2 linked regions of the Caballeronia sp. TF1N1 genome follow. The protein of the gene in region 1 interacts with the protein of each later gene in a pairwise test. Links are inferred from orthologs where the notes say so. Each region holds a gene or a part of one and is shown on either strand. Other genes may lie near its edges. The genes, in order: dprA and recA.

Evidence for each region.
Region 2: the proteins of dprA (region 1) and recA interact in binary tests that used the Bacillus subtilis proteins (3 or more experiments, as listed by UniProt). The link is inferred for Caballeronia sp. TF1N1 from one-to-one orthologs.

The regions. Positions count from the first base shown.
Region 1 is NZ_CP084626.1:16,262-25,748, reverse strand. Bases 2,660-5,443 are described here. They hold dprA (DNA-processing protein DprA), read left to right. Parts: upstream 2,660-3,342; coding sequence 3,343-4,545; downstream 4,546-5,443. Other genes in these bases: LDZ28_RS00090 (DNA topoisomerase III), read left to right, coding at 5,154-5,443; LDZ28_RS00095 (thioredoxin family protein), read left to right, coding at 4,618-4,995; def (peptide deformylase), read right to left, coding at 2,660-3,141. Outside these bases: zinc metalloprotease HtpX, read right to left, coding at 1-738; LDZ28_RS00115 (LysE family translocator), read right to left, coding at 868-1,515; fmt (methionyl-tRNA formyltransferase), read right to left, coding at 1,610-2,602; more of def, read right to left, coding at 2,638-2,659; more of LDZ28_RS00090, read left to right, coding at 5,444-7,811; LDZ28_RS00085 (LysR family transcriptional regulator), read right to left, coding at 7,888-8,973; LDZ28_RS00080 (phosphoenolpyruvate carboxykinase (GTP)), read right to left, coding at 9,309-9,487. UniProt on the Bacillus subtilis protein: Protein that helps load RecA onto ssDNA during transformation. Binds cooperatively to circular ssDNA, is able to bridge different segments of DNA. Favors the loading of RecA onto SsbA- or SsbB-coated ssDNA and formation of RecA-DNA filaments.
Region 2 is NZ_CP084626.1:488,467-498,084, forward strand. What follows is about bases 2,226-5,140. They hold recA (recombinase RecA), read left to right. Parts: upstream 2,226-3,106; coding sequence 3,107-4,174; downstream 4,175-5,140. Other genes in these bases: LDZ28_RS02320 (response regulator transcription factor), read right to left, coding at 2,226-2,848; recX (recombination regulator RecX), read left to right, coding at 4,617-5,140. Also shown: LDZ28_RS02310 (MFS transporter), read right to left, coding at 1-282; LDZ28_RS02315 (sensor histidine kinase), read right to left, coding at 512-2,101; more of LDZ28_RS02320, read right to left, coding at 2,108-2,225; more of recX, read left to right, coding at 5,141-5,318; LDZ28_RS02335 (DUF2889 domain-containing protein), read left to right, coding at 5,811-6,416; sucC (ADP-forming succinate--CoA ligase subunit beta), read left to right, coding at 6,513-7,679; sucD (succinate--CoA ligase subunit alpha), read left to right, coding at 7,787-8,668; LDZ28_RS02350 (TerC family protein), read left to right, coding at 8,779-9,489. UniProt on the Bacillus subtilis protein: Multifunctional protein involved in homologous recombination, DNA repair and competence.

The sequences.
Region 1 (9,487 bases):
CTGCGCCGTGGCCGGGTGCGCTTCCGCCGTGGGGAACGGCACGCCGGACGCGTACGCGTGGATTTTCTCGAGCGCGCTGGCGAGCGCTTGTGGATCGCCGGAAATCTCCGCGCCGCCGCGATCCGCCTCGAATTCACGCGCGCGAGAAATGGCCATCTGGATCAACGCGCCCGCAATAGGCGCGAGGATAGCCACCGCGATGCTCGCAATCGGGTTCGACGGGCGCCCTTCGTCATCGCGGCCACCGAAGAACATGGCGAAGTTCGCGAGCGCGGAGATTGCACCGGCCATCGTCGCCGAAATGGTCGAGATGAGAATGTCGCGATGCTTCACGTGCGCCAGTTCGTGCGCCATCACGCCGCGCATTTCGCGCTCGGACAGCACGCGCAGGATGCCGGTGGTCGCCGCGACGGCCGCGTGTTCCGGATTGCGACCGGTTGCAAACGCGTTCGGCGCGTCTTCGTTGATGAGGTAGACACGCGGCATTGGCAACTGAGCGCGCGTGGCCAGGTCGCGCACCATGCGATAAAACTGCGGCGCAGTGGTTTCGTCGACCTCCTGCGCGTTGTACATGCGCAGGACCATCTTGTCCGAGAACCAATACGAAAAGAAATTCATGCCGAGCGCGACGACGAGCGCGAGCATCATGCCCTTCGACCCGCCGATCATCCCGCCGATCACGACGAAGAGGGCCGTGATCGCAGCCATCAGCATCGCGGTTTTGACCCAGTTGAACATGTCAGAAACTCCTATCCCTAATACGGTGCGCAATTTGCGCGATGGTCCCGGCCACACTGGCCAGGACGCTCATTGTAAGCAAATCGTTAGATAGGGGCGTCCGCGAAAAATTCAATCGGGTTGTTGCGTTCAGCGATGTGACGTCGCGAGCTTCAGTCCCAGGCCGACGAACGCCGTGCCCACACCCCGATCCAGCCACTTTTTCATCCCCGGTTTGCCCGAAAAACGTTCGGTGACGCTGCCCGCGATCCACGCAACGAAGCTGTTCCAGACCGTGCTCATGGCGATAAACACGAGTCCGAGTGTGAGAAACGCGAGCGTCTTGTGCTGGCTGTCCGCCGCGACGAATTGAGGAAAGAACGAGACGAAAAACAGCACGACTTTCGGATTCAGCACGTTCGTGACGAAGCCTTGCGCGAACAATTGATGCAGTGATTTTGGCGCGGCTTGCGCGCTGGTTCGGTCTGCGTGGGCGTCTACGGCCTTGTCGTGCTTCGTGAGAATGAGCCGCACGCCGAGATAAATCAGGTAGATCGCGCCAGCGATCTTGACGACGGTGAACGCCGTGGCCGACGCCGCGAGAATCGCCGTCAATCCGAATGCGCACGCGAGCGTATGAACGATGCAGCCCGCCGAGATGCCGAGCGCGGATACGATTCCCGCGCCGCGTCCCTGCGCGACGCTGCGCCCGACGATATAGGCGGTATCGGGGCCGGGCGTGACATTCAGCAGAAAGACGGCGACGAGAAAGAAGGCAAAACCGGTAATGCCGAGCATCGGAAACTCCAAGCGTGCGCGTGTTGAAGATTCACGATTCTAGCGCCGCGCGACGCATGCGTTACATGTCCGTCGCGCGTGCTTTGAGCCTGGGTCAAGCGTCCGGATCGGTTTCCAGCAGCGCGAAACGCTGACCTCGGGCAAGCGGCGCGCCCGCGAGAAACTCGCGCACGGGCAGGCGCTTGCCGCCGGGCTTTTGCAACTGCGTGAGCCTGAGCGCGCCCGTTCCGCAGGCCACGACAATTCCTTCCGCCGACACATCCACGACGGTGCCCGGATCGGCTTGCCACTCGCCGCTCACCGGCTGCGCGGACCAGATCTTGATCGCGACGCCATCGAGCGTGCCGAACGCGCCGGGGAACGGGTCGAACGCGCGCACCTGACGCGCAAGCGTTTCTGCCGGACGCCGCCAGTCGAGCGCGGCCTCGTTCTTGGCGATCTTCTGTGCGTAGGTCGTGCCGTCGTCAGGCTGCGGTGTCGATGGCAGCGCGCCGTCGCGTTCGAGGTCGCGGAGAGCCGCGACGATCAGATCCGCGCCAATTTTCGCGAGGCGGTCGTGCAGCGTGGCGGTGGTGTCGTCCGCGCCAATAGCCGTGCGGCCCTCGCGGATCATCGCGCCGGTGTCGAGGCCCGCGTCCATTTGCATGAGCGTAATGCCCGATTCGGCGTCGCCCGCTTCGATCGCGCGATGGATCGGCGCGGCGCCGCGCCAGCGCGGCAACAACGAAGCGTGGATGTTGATGGCGCCGCGCGGCGGAATGTCGAGCACTTCCTGCGGCAGGATGAGCCCGTAAGCGGCGACAACCATCACGTCGTGCGGCGTGGCGCGCAGCAACTCGATGGCATCGGCGGCTTCTTGCGGATACTTCCCCGCGCGCCTGAGCGACGTGGGCTGCGCGACCGTTAGCCCGTGTTCGACGGCAAAACGCTTGACGGGGCTGGCGGTCAGCTTCATGCCACGGCCAGCGGGCCGGTCGGGCTGGGTCAGAACCAGCGGCACGGGAAATCCGGCCGCGTGGATAGCCGCGAGCGCGGCGGCGGCAAATTCCGGCGTACCGGCGAAAACGACACGCAGCGATTGAGTCATCGATTGTTACTACCTTTGAGACAACATAAAGCGCTTTACAGCGCCTTTTCGAGCTTCTTCATCTTGCCGCGAATGCGCGTCTGCTTGAGCGTCGAGAGATATTCGACGAACACGTGACCCGCCAGATGATCCATTTCATGCTGGATGCACACGGCAAGCAGGCCATCGCAGTCCAGTTCGTAGCTTTCGCCTTTCTCGTTGAGCGCCTTCACGCGCACCTTGTCCGGCCGTTCGACGAAGTCGTAGATGCCCGGCACCGAGAGGCAGCCTTCTTCCCACTCTTTCTTGACTTCGCTTGCCCAGACGATCTCCGGGTTGATGAATACGAGCAGTTCGTCGTGCGCATCCGATACGTCGATGACGATTACCCGCTCATGGACGTCCACCTGAGTCGCGGCGAGGCCGACGCCGGGTGCCGCGTACATGGTTTCGGCCATGTCGGCGACGAGCTTGCGAATGCGGTCGTCCACGACGGCGACGGGCTTCGCCACCTTGTGCAGCCGCTTGTCCGGGTAGTTCAGTATCTTGAGCAGAGCCATGATTCGGATTATCTACGCGCGCCGCGACGCGTGTGAAGTCGGCCATTCGGCCAGGTTGCGGGTGGGTGGCGGCATGCCGAAGATATGCAGGTGAATCCGCTGGATTCAACGCCGCCGGCAAGCGGCCAACCGGCGTCGCTCGGCCTGAACACACGGGCGGGCGACACTTCTTAATTACGTTCCGGGACCAAAAATCTTAACATGACGACCGCCTTACCGCCGACCGAGCCTCAACCGGAAGCGCTCACCACGGACCTCGACGAACTTTCCGCCTGGCTGCGGCTCACGCATGCAAAGGGACTGCGTCCCGCCGCCCTGCGCGCGCTCTTGAGCGCGTTTGGCGGACCGAAGGACGTTTTAGCCGAAAGTTTCGCCTCGCTCGCCGAAGTCACCAACACCGATGCCGCGACCGCCGCGCTCGCGCCGCCCGCCGAAGTCGAAGGCGTGCCATTCGGCAACTATATTGAACGCGTGCTGGAATGGGCCGCCGAACCCGGCAATCACATTCTTACTTTCGCCGATACCGCGTATCCGCAAGCGCTCCTCACCATGCCCGATCCGCCCGCGCTCTTGTACGCGAAAGGGCGAACCGACTTGCTGCAAGCGCGCGCGGTGGCGATCGTCGGCAGCCGGAACGCCACGCCGCAAGGACTCGAAGACGCGCGCCGGTTCGCGCGCGCGCTCTCGGACGCCGGGCTTGCCGTCGCGTCGGGGCTCGCGCTCGGCATCGACGGCGCGGCGCATCGGGGCGCGCTGGACGGCGCCACAGGCACGATCGCCGTCATCGGGACGGGCGCGGATCTCGTGTATCCGTCGCTGCATCATCAGCTCGCGCATGAAATCGCCCGCGATGGCGTGATCGTGTCCGAATGGCCGCTCGGCACGCCCGCGCGCTCCGCCAACTTTCCGCAGCGCAACCGGCTCATCGCGGGCCTGGTGCAGGGCGTTTTGATCGTCGAGGCGGCAATGCGCTCCGGCTCGCTCATCACCGCGCGGCTTGCCAACGAAATGGGCCGCGATGTTTTCGCCATGCCCGGTTCGATCCACGCGCCGCTGTCGCAGGGTTGTCATCGCATCATCAAGCAGGGCGCGAAGCTTGTGGAAACGCCGGAAGACGTGCTGGAGGAATTCGGCTTTCCCGCCACACCTCGCAAAAAGCGCGGCAAGGCACCGGCTCCGGCAAACGCCTCGTGGGCTTCGGCGCGTCTGCCCGGCAAACCCGAGACCGACGAAGCCGCCCGCGTGCTCGCCGCGCTCGGCCATGCACCCGCGACGCTTGAAAATCTCGCTGCCCGCACCGATCTCGACGGAGCCGCGCTGCAAAGCGCTCTGCTGCAACTCGAATTATCGGGCTTGATCGCGGCCTTGCCGGGCGGACGCGTGACGGCGCTCGAACGCTCGTGAAGTGGCGTCGTGCTACATTCGCGAAAAATGAGTACGACGCCAAACCCCAGACGAAAGGACGCGAGAAACGCCATGTCCGCGCTGAATCTCGATACCGATGCCGATGAGATCGCCGAGCGCATCGCCGTGCCCGGCACCTTGTTCGTCGCCTGTCTGTGCGCCGAATGGTGCGGAACCTGCCGTGAATATCGCGACGGTTTCGACAAACTGGCGGCGGCGCACCCGGAAATCTGCTTCGCATGGATCGATATCGAAAATCACGCGGACCGTTTCGATGACCTCGATGTCGAGAATTTCCCGACCATTCTCATCGAGGACTCGGTGACGACCCGCTTCTTCGGCACCGTGTTGCCGCAGGCTTCCATCGTCGAACGCATGCTGGTCGATCTGACCGCGCTGCCGAACATGGCGGGCGCGCCGAAACTGCGCCCGGCGCTTGCCACGGCGTAGAAAAGTGCGTGCGCGCGGCGTCGCGAAACGAAGTTCGCGGAACTATACGGCGAGCGTCGCAATTCGTGCTTCGGCGCGCATCGAACAAAGCCTGTGCTATAAAGCGGCGTTAATGCAGTCCAAATCGGACCGCTGCCAAATACCTACTATATTGAGTCATGTCCAAAGCCCTGATCATCGCTGAGAAGCCTTCCGTCGCGAACGACATCGCGCGCGCGCTGGGCGGCTTCACGAAACATGACGAGTATTACGAGAGCGACGACTACGTGCTCTCGTCCGCGGTCGGCCATTTGCTCGAAATCGCGGCCCCGGAGGAATACGACGTCAAGCGCGGGAAGTGGAGCTTCGCCAATCTGCCGGTCATTCCGCCGCATTTCGACCTGAATCCCATCGCGAAAAGCGAATCACGGCTGAAGGTTCTAACGAAGCTGCTCAAGCGCAAGGATGTCGACCGGCTCATCAACGCCTGCGACGCGGGGCGTGAAGGCGAACTGATCTTCCGTCTGATTGCGCAGCACGCGAAGGCGAAGCAGCCGGTCCAGCGCCTGTGGCTGCAGTCGATGACGCCCGCCGCCATCCGCGACGGATTTGCGCATCTGCGTAGCGACGCCGACATGCAACCGCTCGCCGATGCCGCCCGTTGCCGCTCGGAAGCGGACTGGCTCGTTGGCATCAACGGCACGCGCGCGATGACCGCGTTCAACAGCAAAGGCGGCGGTTTCTTCCTGACCACCGTGGGCCGCGTTCAGACGCCAACGTTGTCTATCGTCGTGGAACGCGAGGAAAAGATTCGCCGCTTCGTGGCGCGCGACTATTGGGAAGTGCGCGCCGAATTCGTTGCGGCGAAGGGCATTTACGAAGGCCGCTGGTTCGACCCGAAATTCAAGCGCGTCGAGAACGATCCCGAACAGCGCGACTCGCGTCTGTGGAGTCTCGCCGCGGCCGAGTCCGTGGTGGCGGCTTGTCGCGACAAGACCGGCACCGTGACGGAAGAATCGAAGCCGTCCACGCAAATGTCGCCGCTGCTCTTCGACCTGACGAGTCTTCAGCGCGAAGCCAACAGCCGCTTCGGCTTTTCGGCGAAGAACACGCTCGGCCTCGCGCAAGCGCTGTATGAAAAGCACAAGGTCCTGACCTACCCGCGTACCGATGCACGCGCGCTGCCGGAAGACTATCTCGGCACGGTCAAGGACACGCTGACCATGCTCAAGGACAGCAACAACTATCTGCCGTTCGCGAAGCAAGTGCTCGACAAGGGCTGGGTGAAGCCGAACAAGCGCATCTTCGACAACTCGAAGATCAGCGATCACTTTGCCATCATCCCCACGCTTCTGGCGCCCAAGGCGTTGTCCGAGCCCGAGCAGAAGCTGTATGACCTCGTGGTCAAGCGCTTCCTCGCCGTGTTCTTCCCGGCGGCGGAATATCTGGTGACGACGCGGATCACCGAAGTCTCGGGGCATCACTTCAAGACCGAGGGCAAGGTGCTCGTCGAGCCGGGCTGGCTGCAGGTCTACGGTCGCGAAGCGGCGGGCGAGGAAGGCAATCTCGTGCCGGTGCAGAAAAACGAACAGGTCGATGTCGACAAGGTCGCCGCTCACGGTCTCGTCACCAAGCCGCCCGCGCGCTACAACGAAGCGTCGTTGCTCTCAGCCATGGAAGGCGCGGGCAAGCTCGTCGAAGACGAAGAGTTGCGCGAAGCGATGGCTGCGAAAGGGCTCGGCACGCCGGCCACGCGCGCGGCGATCATCGAAGGTCTGTTGGGCGAGAAGTACATGGTGCGCGAAGGCCGCGAACTGATTCCGACTGCCAAGGCATTTCAGTTGATGACGCTTCTGCGCGGTCTGGGCGTCGAGGAACTGACGGCGCCGGAACTGACCGGCGAGTGGGAGCACAAACTGTCGCAGATGGAGCGCGGCAATTTGCATCGCGATGCGTTCATGCAGGAAATCGCCCGCATGACGCAGACCATCGTCAAGCGCGCGAAGGAGTACGACTCCGACACGATCCCAGGCGACTACGCCACGCTCGAAACGCCGTGTCCGCACTGCGAGTCGCAGGTGAAGGAGAACTATCGCCGCTTCGCGTGTACCAAGTGCGAATTTTCCATCTCGAAGATTCCGGGCGGACGTCAGTTCGAGATTCCTGAAGTCGAGGAGTTGTTGCGCGAGAAAACCATCGGACCGCTGTCGGGTTTCCGCAGCAAGATGGGCCGTCCGTTCTCGGCCATCCTAAAGCTCGCTTTCGACGACGAGATCAAGAACTTCAAGCTGGAGTTCGATTTCGGTCAGGACAACGGCGGCGAAGACGGAGAACCGCCCGACTTTTCCGAGCAGACGCCGGTCGGCGCGTGCCCGAAGTGCCAGTCGCGCGTGTACGAGCACGGCATGAGCTACGTCTGCGAGAACTACGTCGCGAATCCGAAGACCTGCGACTTCCGCTCGGGCAAGGTCATCCTGCAGCAGGAAATCGCGCGTGAGCAGATGGAGAAGCTGCTGAACGAAGGACGCACCGACTTGCTGACCAACTTCAAGTCATCGCGCACGGGCCGCAACTTCAAGGCGTTTCTCGTCAAGCAGCCGGACGGCAAGATCGGCTTCGAATTCGAGAAGAAGGAAGCCAAACCCGGCGCGAAGACGGCAGCGAAGCGCGGCGCGGCAACGGAAGCGCCAGCCGATAACGGCGACGAAGGCGATAGCGATGTCGCCGTAGCCGCCAAGACGACGCGCGCCAAGCCCGCGACCAAGACGGTCGCGGCGAAGAAAGCGCCTGCGAAGAAAGCCGCGGTGAAAAAGACCGCTGCGCGCAAGACGAGCTAGCTTTAGCTCGCGTCGAAAAGAAAAAGCCCCGCGAAGCAATTTGCGGGGCTTTTTGTCATTGGCGGCGCAGCCGTGTTCAGTATGGCGACGCCGCCGGCAAGCGGCCACGCGGACGCGTCGGCTTGGCCAGCTTTGGGCCGAGTTCACTCTGATTCGAACGCGAACGCGACGCCACTTCCTCTTCGGCGCGCCCGTAGTGCGGCGGCGGCGCAGTCGATACCGCGGGCCGGCCCATGCCATCGCGAATCCACTGTTCGCCGAGCTGATGATTCGGCGTCTGGCTGAAATACTCGACGAGGTGATCGATAAACGTGCGCACCTTCGCCGGCAGATGCCGACGGCTCGGATAAGCCACGTTGATCTCCACTTGCGGCAACTGGAAGTCGCCGAGCAGGCGTACGAGCTGGCCGCGCGTCGTATCGTTGCCGATCAGATAGCTCGGCAGAATCGCGATGCCCATGCCGAGCAGCGCAAACTGGCGCAGCATTTCCGTGTTGTTCGCGATGATCACGTTGGTCGGCCGCACCCGCACTTCGCCGTCCGGGCCGGTGAACACGCGTTCATCGCCCCAATACTCGGCGGGAAGGCTCAGACACGGATGCTCGAGCAGATGTTCGGGGCGCGTTGGCGTGCCGTGCGATTCGAGGTAAGCGGGCGTGGCGCAGACAGTCATGCAGCCGGTGGTCAGACGCCGCGTAACGACGCTCGCGCTTTTCACTTGCCGCGCGATCACGATGCCCACATCGAAACCTTCCTCGACCAGATCGACCTGACGATCCACGAGCGTCACGTCGGGTACGACTTTGGGATAGCGCTGTGCATATGTCTGTAACACGGGCGCGAGATTATGCAGACCGAACACCACCGGGGCGACAATTCTCAACGAACCCATTGGCTCGTGATTCCGCGCAACCACCATTTGCTCGACATCTTCCAGCTCATCGAGAATCTGCCGCGCACGCTCCAGATAAACCTGCCCGGACTCCGTGAGCGAAAGGCTGCGCGTCGTGCGGTTCAGCAAACGCGTGCCGAGGCGACCTTCGAGGTCGGCGACATGGCGCGTTGCCACCGCATTGGAGATATCCATCGCGTTCGCCGCGCGGGCGAAGCTGCCGAGATCGGCCACGCGAATGAACACTCTCATCGACTGCAAATGATCCATGGGACAACTCCTGCCGCGAGGCGGCTTTCAATTTCTGCTGAAAAGCTATTCAGAATTATCCTAGGACTAGCGATTTCGTGCAGAAGTTGCGAGGGCGCGGAGTTTTTTCGGAAATTTCCGATGAAAATCATGGCTTACGCGAACGAAAGATCGCCGATTGTTGTCGGCCGCACAACACTCGAACGCACGCGCCACAAGCCGAGATTTTTGGTCAAGCTGGCCGCGCCAATTTTGGCGGGTTAGCGGAAGAAAATGCGAACCGGCATCGGCAGATTCGCATTTAGGGATTGATGCGCTCCGTGAGCGTAATCACGGAGCGCTTGCAACGACGGAAATCAGGCTGCCAGACGCCGTTCGATATCCGCCTTGGCCTCCGGAAGCGCATCCGGCAAGCCTTGATGCAGCTTCGCAAAAAGCTCGTCGTGTAGGGCAAGCTCGTCGCGCCAGGCGGTATCGTTGACGGAAATGACCTGCTCGAATTGCTCGCGCGTAAAGTTCATGCCGCCCCAGTCGA
Region 2 (9,618 bases), 470 kb from region 1 along the record:
GAGAAACGTGTATTTGCGCCCGACCATATCGCCGAGCCGCCCGAACACGATCGCGCCGAACGGACGCACCGCGAAACCCGCCGCGAAGCCGAGCAGCGTGAAGATGAAGCCAGCGGTCGGATTGACGCCCGAGAAGAACGTCTTGCTGATGTAGATGGCAAGCGAGCCCGCCAGATAAAAGTCGTACCACTCGAACACCGTGCCGAGCGACGAAGCGAAGATGACCTTCCTTTCCTCGCTCGTCATCGGTGCGTGGGAAATGCGCCCCTCAACCGTAGCCATGAATCGTCTCCTGATTTGAATTCGCGTACGTGTCGGAAACGCCCGAGGCGCTCCGGTGCAACGATTATTGGAACGAAAACTTACGGCGTTCTGACTCGCTCGGATGCGTGTCGAATCGGCGCATAAAGTACATCTTCGGCTAACCATCTGCTATTTCTTTTTATCTCGCTCATTCTTGCGTCAATGCGCGTTTTATGTTGTTTGCCGAGGTGTTGGGCGCTGAGCCGCCTCAGGGTTTGTCCCGCATAGGAAAAACCCGCTGTAAGCTCACGCGAACCAGCGTTCCGGCCAGTCGCGGCGCTTCCTGATACACATGATCTTCGATGACGAGCGTGCCGCCGTGCATCGCCGTGATCTCCTTGACAATGGCGAGACCGAGGCCGCTGCCGTCGCCCTCGCGTCCGAGAATGCGATAGAAACGCTCGAGCACGCGCTCGCGTTCGGCGCTCGGAATGCCAAGTCCGGTGTCTTCCACTTCGAGATGAACGTGATCGAGATCGTGCTCGCCGGTCCGCACGCGCACGGTCACGCGTCCGTTCGGAGGCGTGTAGCGGATGGCGTTATCGATCAGATTCGACAGCAATTCACGCAGCATCACCGCGTTGCCCTCGACCTCGACGGGATACGCGGGCTCCTCGTAACCGATATCGATACCCTTCGCGAGCGCCGCCTGCACCCAGTCGCGCACGGCGAGCCGCGCGAGATCGGTCAGTTCGACGTGCGAGAAAATCTGCCCCGTCGCGCGATTTTCCGCGCGCGCCAACGCGAGCAATTGCGTGACGAGCCGCGCCGCGTGCTCGGAACTCGTGGCGATCTGTTCGAGCGAGCGCTGCACTTCCGTCGATACCTCTTGGCGCAACGCAAACTCCGCCTGCATGCGCAGGCCGGCGAGCGGCGTTTTCATCTGATGCGCGGCGTCGGCGATAAAGCGCTTCTGAAACTCCATGTTCTGTTCGAGCCGCACGAGCAAATCGTTGAACGACGCCACGAGCGGCGCGATCTCGGGCGGCGCGCGGGCCGCTTCGAGCGGCGAGAGGTCGTCCGGACGGCGCGCGCGAATGTTCGACTGCAGCGCGTGCAGCGGCGCGAGCCCGCGCGAGAGGCCGAACCACACGAGCACGATGGCGAGCGGCAGGATCACGAACTGCGGCAGGATCACGCCTTTGATGATGTCGTTGGCGAGCTGGCTGCGTTTGTCCAGCGTCTCGGCGACCTGCACGAGCACCGGCTGCGTCTCGGCGGGATCGCGTCCCGGCGCGAGACCGGGCACATCGACCGTCGTATAGGCGACGCGAATGTCGTTGCCGCGCAGGGCGTCGTCGCGAAATTCGACGATGCCCGGCTGCGGACGATCGTCGTCATGCGGCAAGGGCATGTCACGGTCGCCGCCGACCAGTTCGCCGCGCGTGCCGAGCACTTGAAAGAACACGCTGTCGACGTTGTCGGCGCGCAGGAAATCGCGCGTGACATCGGGTAGACGCAGTTCGGCGACGCCGTTCACAGGCTGGATTTGGCGCGCGAGCATGTAGACGTCGGCTTCGAGCGCGCGGTCGAACGGACCGTTGGCAATCGACTTCGCGACCAGATACGTCACCGCGATGCTCATCGGCCAGAGCAGCAGAAGCGGCGCAAGCATCCAGTCGAGAATCTCGCCGAAGAGCGAGCGCGGATGCGTTTCGTTGTCGGGTTCGAGTTCGTCGGGAGGCGCGAACGGGTTGGCGTAGCGCGCGTCGCGCTTGGCGTCGGTGTCGCTTTCAATGGCGGCGTGGTCGTGTCCGTGCCCGGCTTCGCTTGGTTCGGTGGAAACGGGCGACGCCATGCGCGGCTACTTGTATTGAGGGCTGGCGGGCAGGGAATCGCTCGCCGCGGGTTGGGCAACGGCGCCGTTGTCGACGGTGGCGACGGCTTTCTCCAGCGTGTAGCCGAGCCCGCGCACCGTGATGATGCGCGCGCCGCTCGCTTCGATTTTTTTGCGCAAGCGGTGCACGTACACCTCGATTGCGTTGTTGCTTACTTCTTCACCCCACTCGCATAGATGATTCACGAGCTGTTCCTTCGACACGAGCCGCCCGATGCGCTGGAGCAGCACTTCGAGCACGCCGAGTTCGCGCGCGGACAGGTCTACGACTTGCTCGCCGATATGCGCGACGCGTCCGACCTGGTCGAACGCCAGCGAACCATGCTTCACGACAGTCGGACCGCCACCCGCGCCGCGTCGCGTCAACGCTCGAACGCGCGCTTCGAGCTCGTTGAGCGCGAAGGGTTTGGCCATATAGTCATCGGCGCCGAGGTCGAGTCCCTTCACGCGTTCGTCGACACTGTCGGCCGCCGTCAGGATCAAAACCGGCATCTGCGAATTGCGTGCGCGCAGGCGGCGCAGCACCTCCAGACCGGGCATGAGCGGCAGGCCGAGATCGAGAATCAGGAGGTCGAAAGTTTGCAGCGAAAGGGCGGTATCTGCCTCGACGCCATGCTTCACATGGTCGACGGCGTATCCCGATTGGCGGAGTGATCGAATGAGACCGTCCGCGAGTATGCTGTCGTCTTCGGCAATGAGGATTCGCATCGTGTTGTGCGCCTTCGTGCGCGGCAAAGCGCAGTCATTGCCGACACCGCATTTCGCCCGGCGCGGCGGTCTCCAGGTGTTTTGCGGTTTTTGCGCGGTGCGCGCGGCGTGGAAAAAAGACTGCGTCGCGCGATCGGGCTTGCAAAAACTACTGTTTTTTTATACAGTGTCTGCGGGAGTGCTACAGACGGGCTCGAGTTCGTTTCGAGCTTGCCGGCACCCGCCTCAGACGCCGTTCATCATAGCAAAGGACGATTCATGGAAGAAAGCAAGAAAGGCCCGGCTGGCATGACTGCGGAGAAGGGCAAGGCATTGGCCGCCGCGCTCGCGCAGATCGAAAAGCAATTCGGCAAAGGGTCGATCATGCGGCTCGGCGCAGGCGAGGTGGTGGAAGACATTCAGGTGGTCTCGACAGGGTCGCTCGGTCTGGATATCGCGCTTGGCGTCGGCGGCTTGCCGCGCGGCCGTGTCGTGGAAATCTACGGGCCTGAGTCGTCGGGCAAGACCACTCTCACGCTGCAGGTGATCGCCGAGATGCAAAAGGTCGGCGGCACGGCGGCGTTTATCGACGCGGAACACGCGCTCGACGTGCAATACGCGCAGAAGCTCGGCGTGAATGCGCAGGAACTGCTGATCTCGCAGCCGGACACGGGCGAGCAGGCACTGGAAATCGCGGATGCGCTGGTGCGCTCCGGCTCCATCGACATGATCGTCATCGACTCCGTCGCGGCGCTCGTGCCGAAGGCGGAAATCGAAGGCGAAATGGGCGACTCGCTGCCTGGTTTGCAAGCGCGCCTGATGTCGCAAGCGCTGCGCAAGCTGACCGGCACCATCAAGCGTACGAACTGCCTCGTCATCTTCATCAACCAGATCCGCATGAAGATCGGCGTGATGTTCGGCAACCCGGAAACCACCACGGGCGGCAACGCGCTGAAGTTCTATTCGTCGGTGCGCCTGGACATTCGCCGTATTGGTTCCATCAAGAAGAACGACGAAGTCATCGGCAACGAAACGCGCGTGAAGGTCGTGAAGAACAAGGTCTCGCCGCCGTTCCGCGAAGCCATTTTCGACATCCTTTATGGCGAAGGCATTTCGCGTCAGGGCGAGATCATCGACCTGGGCGTGCAGGCCAAGCTGGTAGACAAGGCAGGCGCCTGGTACAGCTATAACGGCGAGCGTATTGGTCAGGGCAAGGACAACGCGCGCGAATTCCTGCGCGAGAACCCGGACATCGCCCGCGAGATCGAGAACAAGATCCGCGAGTCGCTCGGCGTGGCGGCAATGGCTGACGCCGTGGCGCCGGGCGCCACGGTGGCGGACGAGTGAGTTGTCGCTTAATCGTTACGTGGTCGTCGCGCAGTCGTCACATAGTCGTCGTCTCGTTGTTTAGATACTCACTTGGTCACTGACGATGTTGAAGCGCCGGTTCGGATCGAAGGCTGGCAGAACGGACGGAAGGTTCGGGCGGTCTGCTGGTTCTGATGATCCGAACGGCGCGAGTGATCCTCAGTCGCGTGACACTCAGTCGCGCGATTCGGCGAAGGCGTTGCGTGGTGTCTGGCGGCGAGAGTTGCCGGTGAATGCGCGTGATGCTGCTGAGTTAGACGCAAGGGCGGCCGATGTTGATGCTGCTGCTGTCCGGGAAAGTCAGACACCGTCGTCCGAAGATCGCCGGGCGCGTCTGGAGCAAGCCCGCGCGTTGCTGATGCAGGCAGCGTCCATTCGTGAGGGCAACGCACCGTCGAGGAACGCAACCTCCAAGCCGGCAGTGGAAACGCCGACTCTGGCGACCAACCGTGCGCAGAACGCGTCACCCTTGGCAAGCCGGATTGCCAATCCAAACCAATCATCTGCAATCGACGCCTTCGAAGACGCCGATCCTTTCGAGCCCTTCGAGCAGTGCGCGCCGGATGCAGGCGTCAACACGGCATCCGAATCGGTCTACAGCCGTTCAAGTCAACGCGCTCGCAAAACTTCCGCTGCCGAAGTCAAAGATTCCAAGCGTCCGCAACGTTCGCTTAAAGGACGCGCGCTTGCTTACCTGTCTCGTCGGGAATATAGCCGCGCGGAGTTATCGCGCAAGTTGCGACCCTACGTCGAAGAAGCCGATTCGCTCGAAACACTGCTCGATAGCCTCGAACGCGACGGCTGGCTCTCGAACGAGCGCTTTGTCGAAAGCGTCGTGCATCGAAGAGCGGCGCGCATGGGCGGCAGCCGGATCATCCACGAATTGAAGCGTCATGCAGTGGGAGAGACGCTCATCGGCGAAACTGCCGACAAACTCGCGCAGACCGAAACCGCGCGAGCGCAGTCCGTATGGGAGAGGAAGTACGGCGTCGTACCGGAAACGCCCGCGGAGCGTGCGAAGCAAGCGCGCTTTCTCGCGGCGCGCGGCTTTTCCATGAGCACGATCAGCAAGGTGTTGAAGGGAAGCGACGAAGACTGGACCGACGAAGTCATCGACGATTGATGGCGAACGCCGTCTAGTTCAGTGCGGGCGCATTCGAGCACCATGTGATTGCCCGAGCGCCGCGTGCATACATTTCATGCTTTCACGTGCTGGACTCATGGCGAAGCCGCTTTCCATCACGACTCGGTTCAAAACCATTCACACGCGAAGCGTTAGGTTAATTGTTCCATGCTCCACGCGCTTGCCTCATCGTGCTGGCGGATTTCGACCGTTGAGTAATCTCCAGGTTTCGCGCGCATGCAAAGAGTTCGGGCTCATGTTTCCACATCCGCGTGTTGAGCTTCTAGTCCACCAAAGTAAGAAGTGATTTCAAACGACCGCGTGCATGCAAGCTCCGAGGCGGGAAGAAAATCCCGCACCGCGCCGAAGCGTTAATAAGCACAGGCTTCTCAAGCTTTCCCCGCGCACGTTTCTGGTGCCTGAGTCATCCCCGGCTTGAAATACCCAATATGCTAAAATTCCACGGTTTTCCTGTTCCGGCTTTGGTCCAGCATGCCTCTTTCCCCGCCCGTTTCCCGACAATTGCGCCATCGTCGCGCGATTCGGATTGAAGCGTTCGAGCGAGATGACGGCCTATGGGACATCGAAGCCGTTCTAACCGACGAGAAGACGCGCGACTTTCAACTCGTGACGGGCGTGCGGCCCTACGGTCAGCCAATCCATGAACTCTGGCTACGCATTACCATCGACCGCGAACTCACTATCGTCGGCGCAGAAGCGTCCTCGGAGTGGGCGCCTTATGCTGGTCTCTGCGCCGAGTCCAATCCCGCCTATCGCTCGCTCATCGGGCTCAATCTCCTCAAGAATTTTCGCCGCGAAGTCAATCAGCGTATTGGCGGCGCGGCTGCTTGCACGCATCTCACCGAGTTGTGCGCCGTCCTGCCGACTGTCGCCATCCAGGGATTCGCGGGTCAGGTCTGGAACACCGAATCGGGCAATCCGTTCGATTCGAAGGACGCAAAGGCAGCATCGGACACACCGCCGTTCCAACTCGGGCGCTGTCACGCATTGCGCTTCGACGGCCCCGCGGTCAAGGAGTACTATCCGCGCTGGTTCGAGCGCGCAGGCACAAACGACACCAAGCCGCGCGACACCTAGCGCGCACGCGGCGATCAGCATTCAAACAAGAATCGATGAAATCAGCGGTTCAGCAAATCGAAGTTCACTCCAACTCTCAGACTGAAGGAATCACGCATGAAGATTCACGAGTACCAGGGTAAGGAAATCCTGCGGAAATTCGGCGTCGCGGTCCCGCGCGGCAAACCCGTGTTCTCGGTGGATGATGCGGTCAAGGCCGCGGAAGAGCTGGGCGGCCCGGTATGGGTCGTCAAGGCGCAGATTCACGCTGGCGGCCGTGGTAAGGGCGGCGGCGTGAAGGTCGCGAAGTCGATCGATCAGGTCCGCGAATACGCGAACCAGATCCTCGGCATGCAGCTCGTCACGCACCAGACCGGTTCCGAGGGCCAGAAGGTGAACCGTCTTCTGATCGAAGAAGGCGCGGACATCAAGAAGGAACTTTACGTCGGCCTCGTGCTCGACCGCGTATCGCAGAAGGTCGTCGTGATGGCGTCGAGCGAAGGCGGCATGGACATCGAGGAAGTCGCGGAAAAGACGCCCGAGTTGCTGCACAAGCTGCCGGTCGATCCCGCCACGGGCTTGAAGGACGCCGAAGCGGACGACCTCGCGCGCAAGATCGGCATTCCCGATGCATCGTTGCCGCAAGCACGCACCATTCTGCAAGGTCTTTACAAGGCGTTCTACGAGACGGATGCATCGCTCGCGGAAATCAACCCGCTGATCCTGACCGGCGACGGCAAGGTCATCGCGCTCGACGCCAAATTCAACTTCGACGCGAACGCGCTCTTCCGTCACCCGGAAATCGTCGCGTATCGCGATCTCGACGAAGAAGATCCGGCTGAAGTCGAAGCGTCGAAGTTCGACCTCGCGTACATCTCGCTCGACGGCAACATCGGCTGTCTCGTGAACGGCGCGGGTCTGGCCATGGCCACGATGGACACCATCAAGCTGTTCGGCGGCGAGCCGGCCAACTTCCTGGACGTCGGCGGCGGCGCCACGACCGAGAAGGTAACCGAAGCCTTCAAGCTGATGCTCAAGAATCCGAACCTGAAGGCGATCCTCGTCAACATCTTCGGCGGCATCATGCGCTGCGACGTGATCGCGGAAGGCGTGATGGTCGCGTCGAAGGCCGTGGACCTGAAGGTGCCGCTCGTCGTGCGCATGAAGGGCACGAACGAAGACCTCGGCAAGAAGATGCTCGCGGACTCCGGTCTGCCTATCATCTCCGCCGACAGCATGGAAGAAGCCGCGCAGAAGGTCGTCGCGGCGGCCGAAGGCAAGTAAGCGCGCCCGCTTCCTAGTCTGACAAGAGCGTTCCACCAGACACGAATGGCGGCGCGGGCTTTCCATATGAGAAAGCGTCGCGACGCCAAACGAACAGAGGTCACTACATGTCGATTCTGATCAACAAAGACACGAAGGTCATCACGCAGGGCATCACCGGCAAGACCGGTCAGTTCCACACGCGCGCCTGCCGCGAATACGCGAACGGCCGCGAAGCGTACGTTGCGGGCGTGAACCCGAAGAAGGCCGGCGAAGATTTCGAAGGCATCCCCATCTACGCGAGCGTCAAGGAAGCGAAGGCCGAAACGGGCGCAACCGTATCGGTGATCTACGTTCCGCCCGCGGGCGCCGCCGCCGCGATCTGGGAAGCCGTCGAGGCCGATCTCGATCTCGCCATCTGCATCACGGAAGGCATTCCGGTTCGCGACATGCTGGAAATCAAGGACCGCATGCGCCGCGAAAATCGCAAGACGCTGCTGCTCGGACCGAACTGCCCCGGCACGATCACGCCGGACGAACTGAAGATCGGCATCATGCCGGGTCACATCCACCGCAAGGGTCGCATCGGCGTGGTATCGCGCTCGGGCACGCTGACGTATGAAGCAGTGGGTCAGTTGACGGCGCTGGGTCTTGGCCAGTCGTCGGCGGTCGGTATTGGCGGCGATCCGATCAACGGTCTCAAGCACATCGACGTGATGAAGATGTTCAACGACGATCCGGAAACGGACGCCGTCATCATGATCGGCGAGATCGGCGGTCCGGACGAAGCGAACGCCGCTTACTGGATCAAGGACAACATGAAGAAGCCGGTGGTTGGCTTCATCGCGGGCGTCACGGCGCCTCCGGGCAAGCGCATGGGTCACGCAGGCGCGCTGATCTCGGGCGGCGCGGACACGGCCGATGCCAAGCTCGAAATCATGGACGCGTGCGGCATCAAGGTCACGAAGAACCCGTCGGAAATGGGTCGTCTGTTGAAGTCGGTGATCTAAGCGGGTTTATCGGCAGAACGGCCTGGGGTTTGGTACTCTTACCGAATCCTTTCGTAACCGCCGAATAGAAAGCGAGGGAGCGTTGGCTTCCTCGCTTTTTTTATTACTACATGCTCGATTTTTTTGCGACGCTCCATTGGGGCGCGGTGCTTCAGATCATCGTCATCGACATTCTGCTCGGTGGCGACAACGCGGTCGTGATCGCGCTCGCCTGTCGCGGTTTGCCCGACGGCCAGCGCACGCGTGGCATCTTGCTTGGCACGCTCGGCGCCATCGTGCTGCGCGTCGTGCTGATCGCGTTCGCGGTGTTTCTGCTCGATATCCCGTTCCTCAAGTTCGTCGGCGGCATCCTGCTGCTGTGGATCGGCGTGAAGCTGATGCAGCCCGACCACGACGCGCACGAGATCAACGCGTCGGACAAGCTCTGGACAGCGGTCAAGACCATCGTCATCGCGGACGCCGTGATGAGCCTCGACAACGTCATCGCCATTGCGGGCGCGGCGGAGGCGGCGGACCCGCGGCATCGCTTCACGCTCGTCGTCTTCGGGCTGGTGGTGAGCATTCCGCTCATCGTGTGGGGCAGCACGCTGGTGCTGAAGCTGCTCGATCGCTTTCCGGTCATCGTGCTCTTCGGCGCGGCGTTGCTCGGGTGGATCGCGGGCGGCTTGATCATCGACGATCCCTTCATCGACCGATGGCCCGAGCTGAACACCGAGCTCGTCGGGTATATCGCGCGAGCGGTGGGCGCGATTTTCGTGGTCGCGGCGGGCGTGCTGATCAAGCGGCGCGCGCTCGCCAGTGGAAAACGGGCGCCGGGGTGAGGTTGTTCTATGCAGTGGGGTGATTGAGGCGCACTCCGCCGAATCGCGTTGACCGGAAACGCGCTCACACTGAGGCCTTTACCGAAAGACGCTCACCCCAAGACCCACGTTAGCCGTTCGGCCGACTGT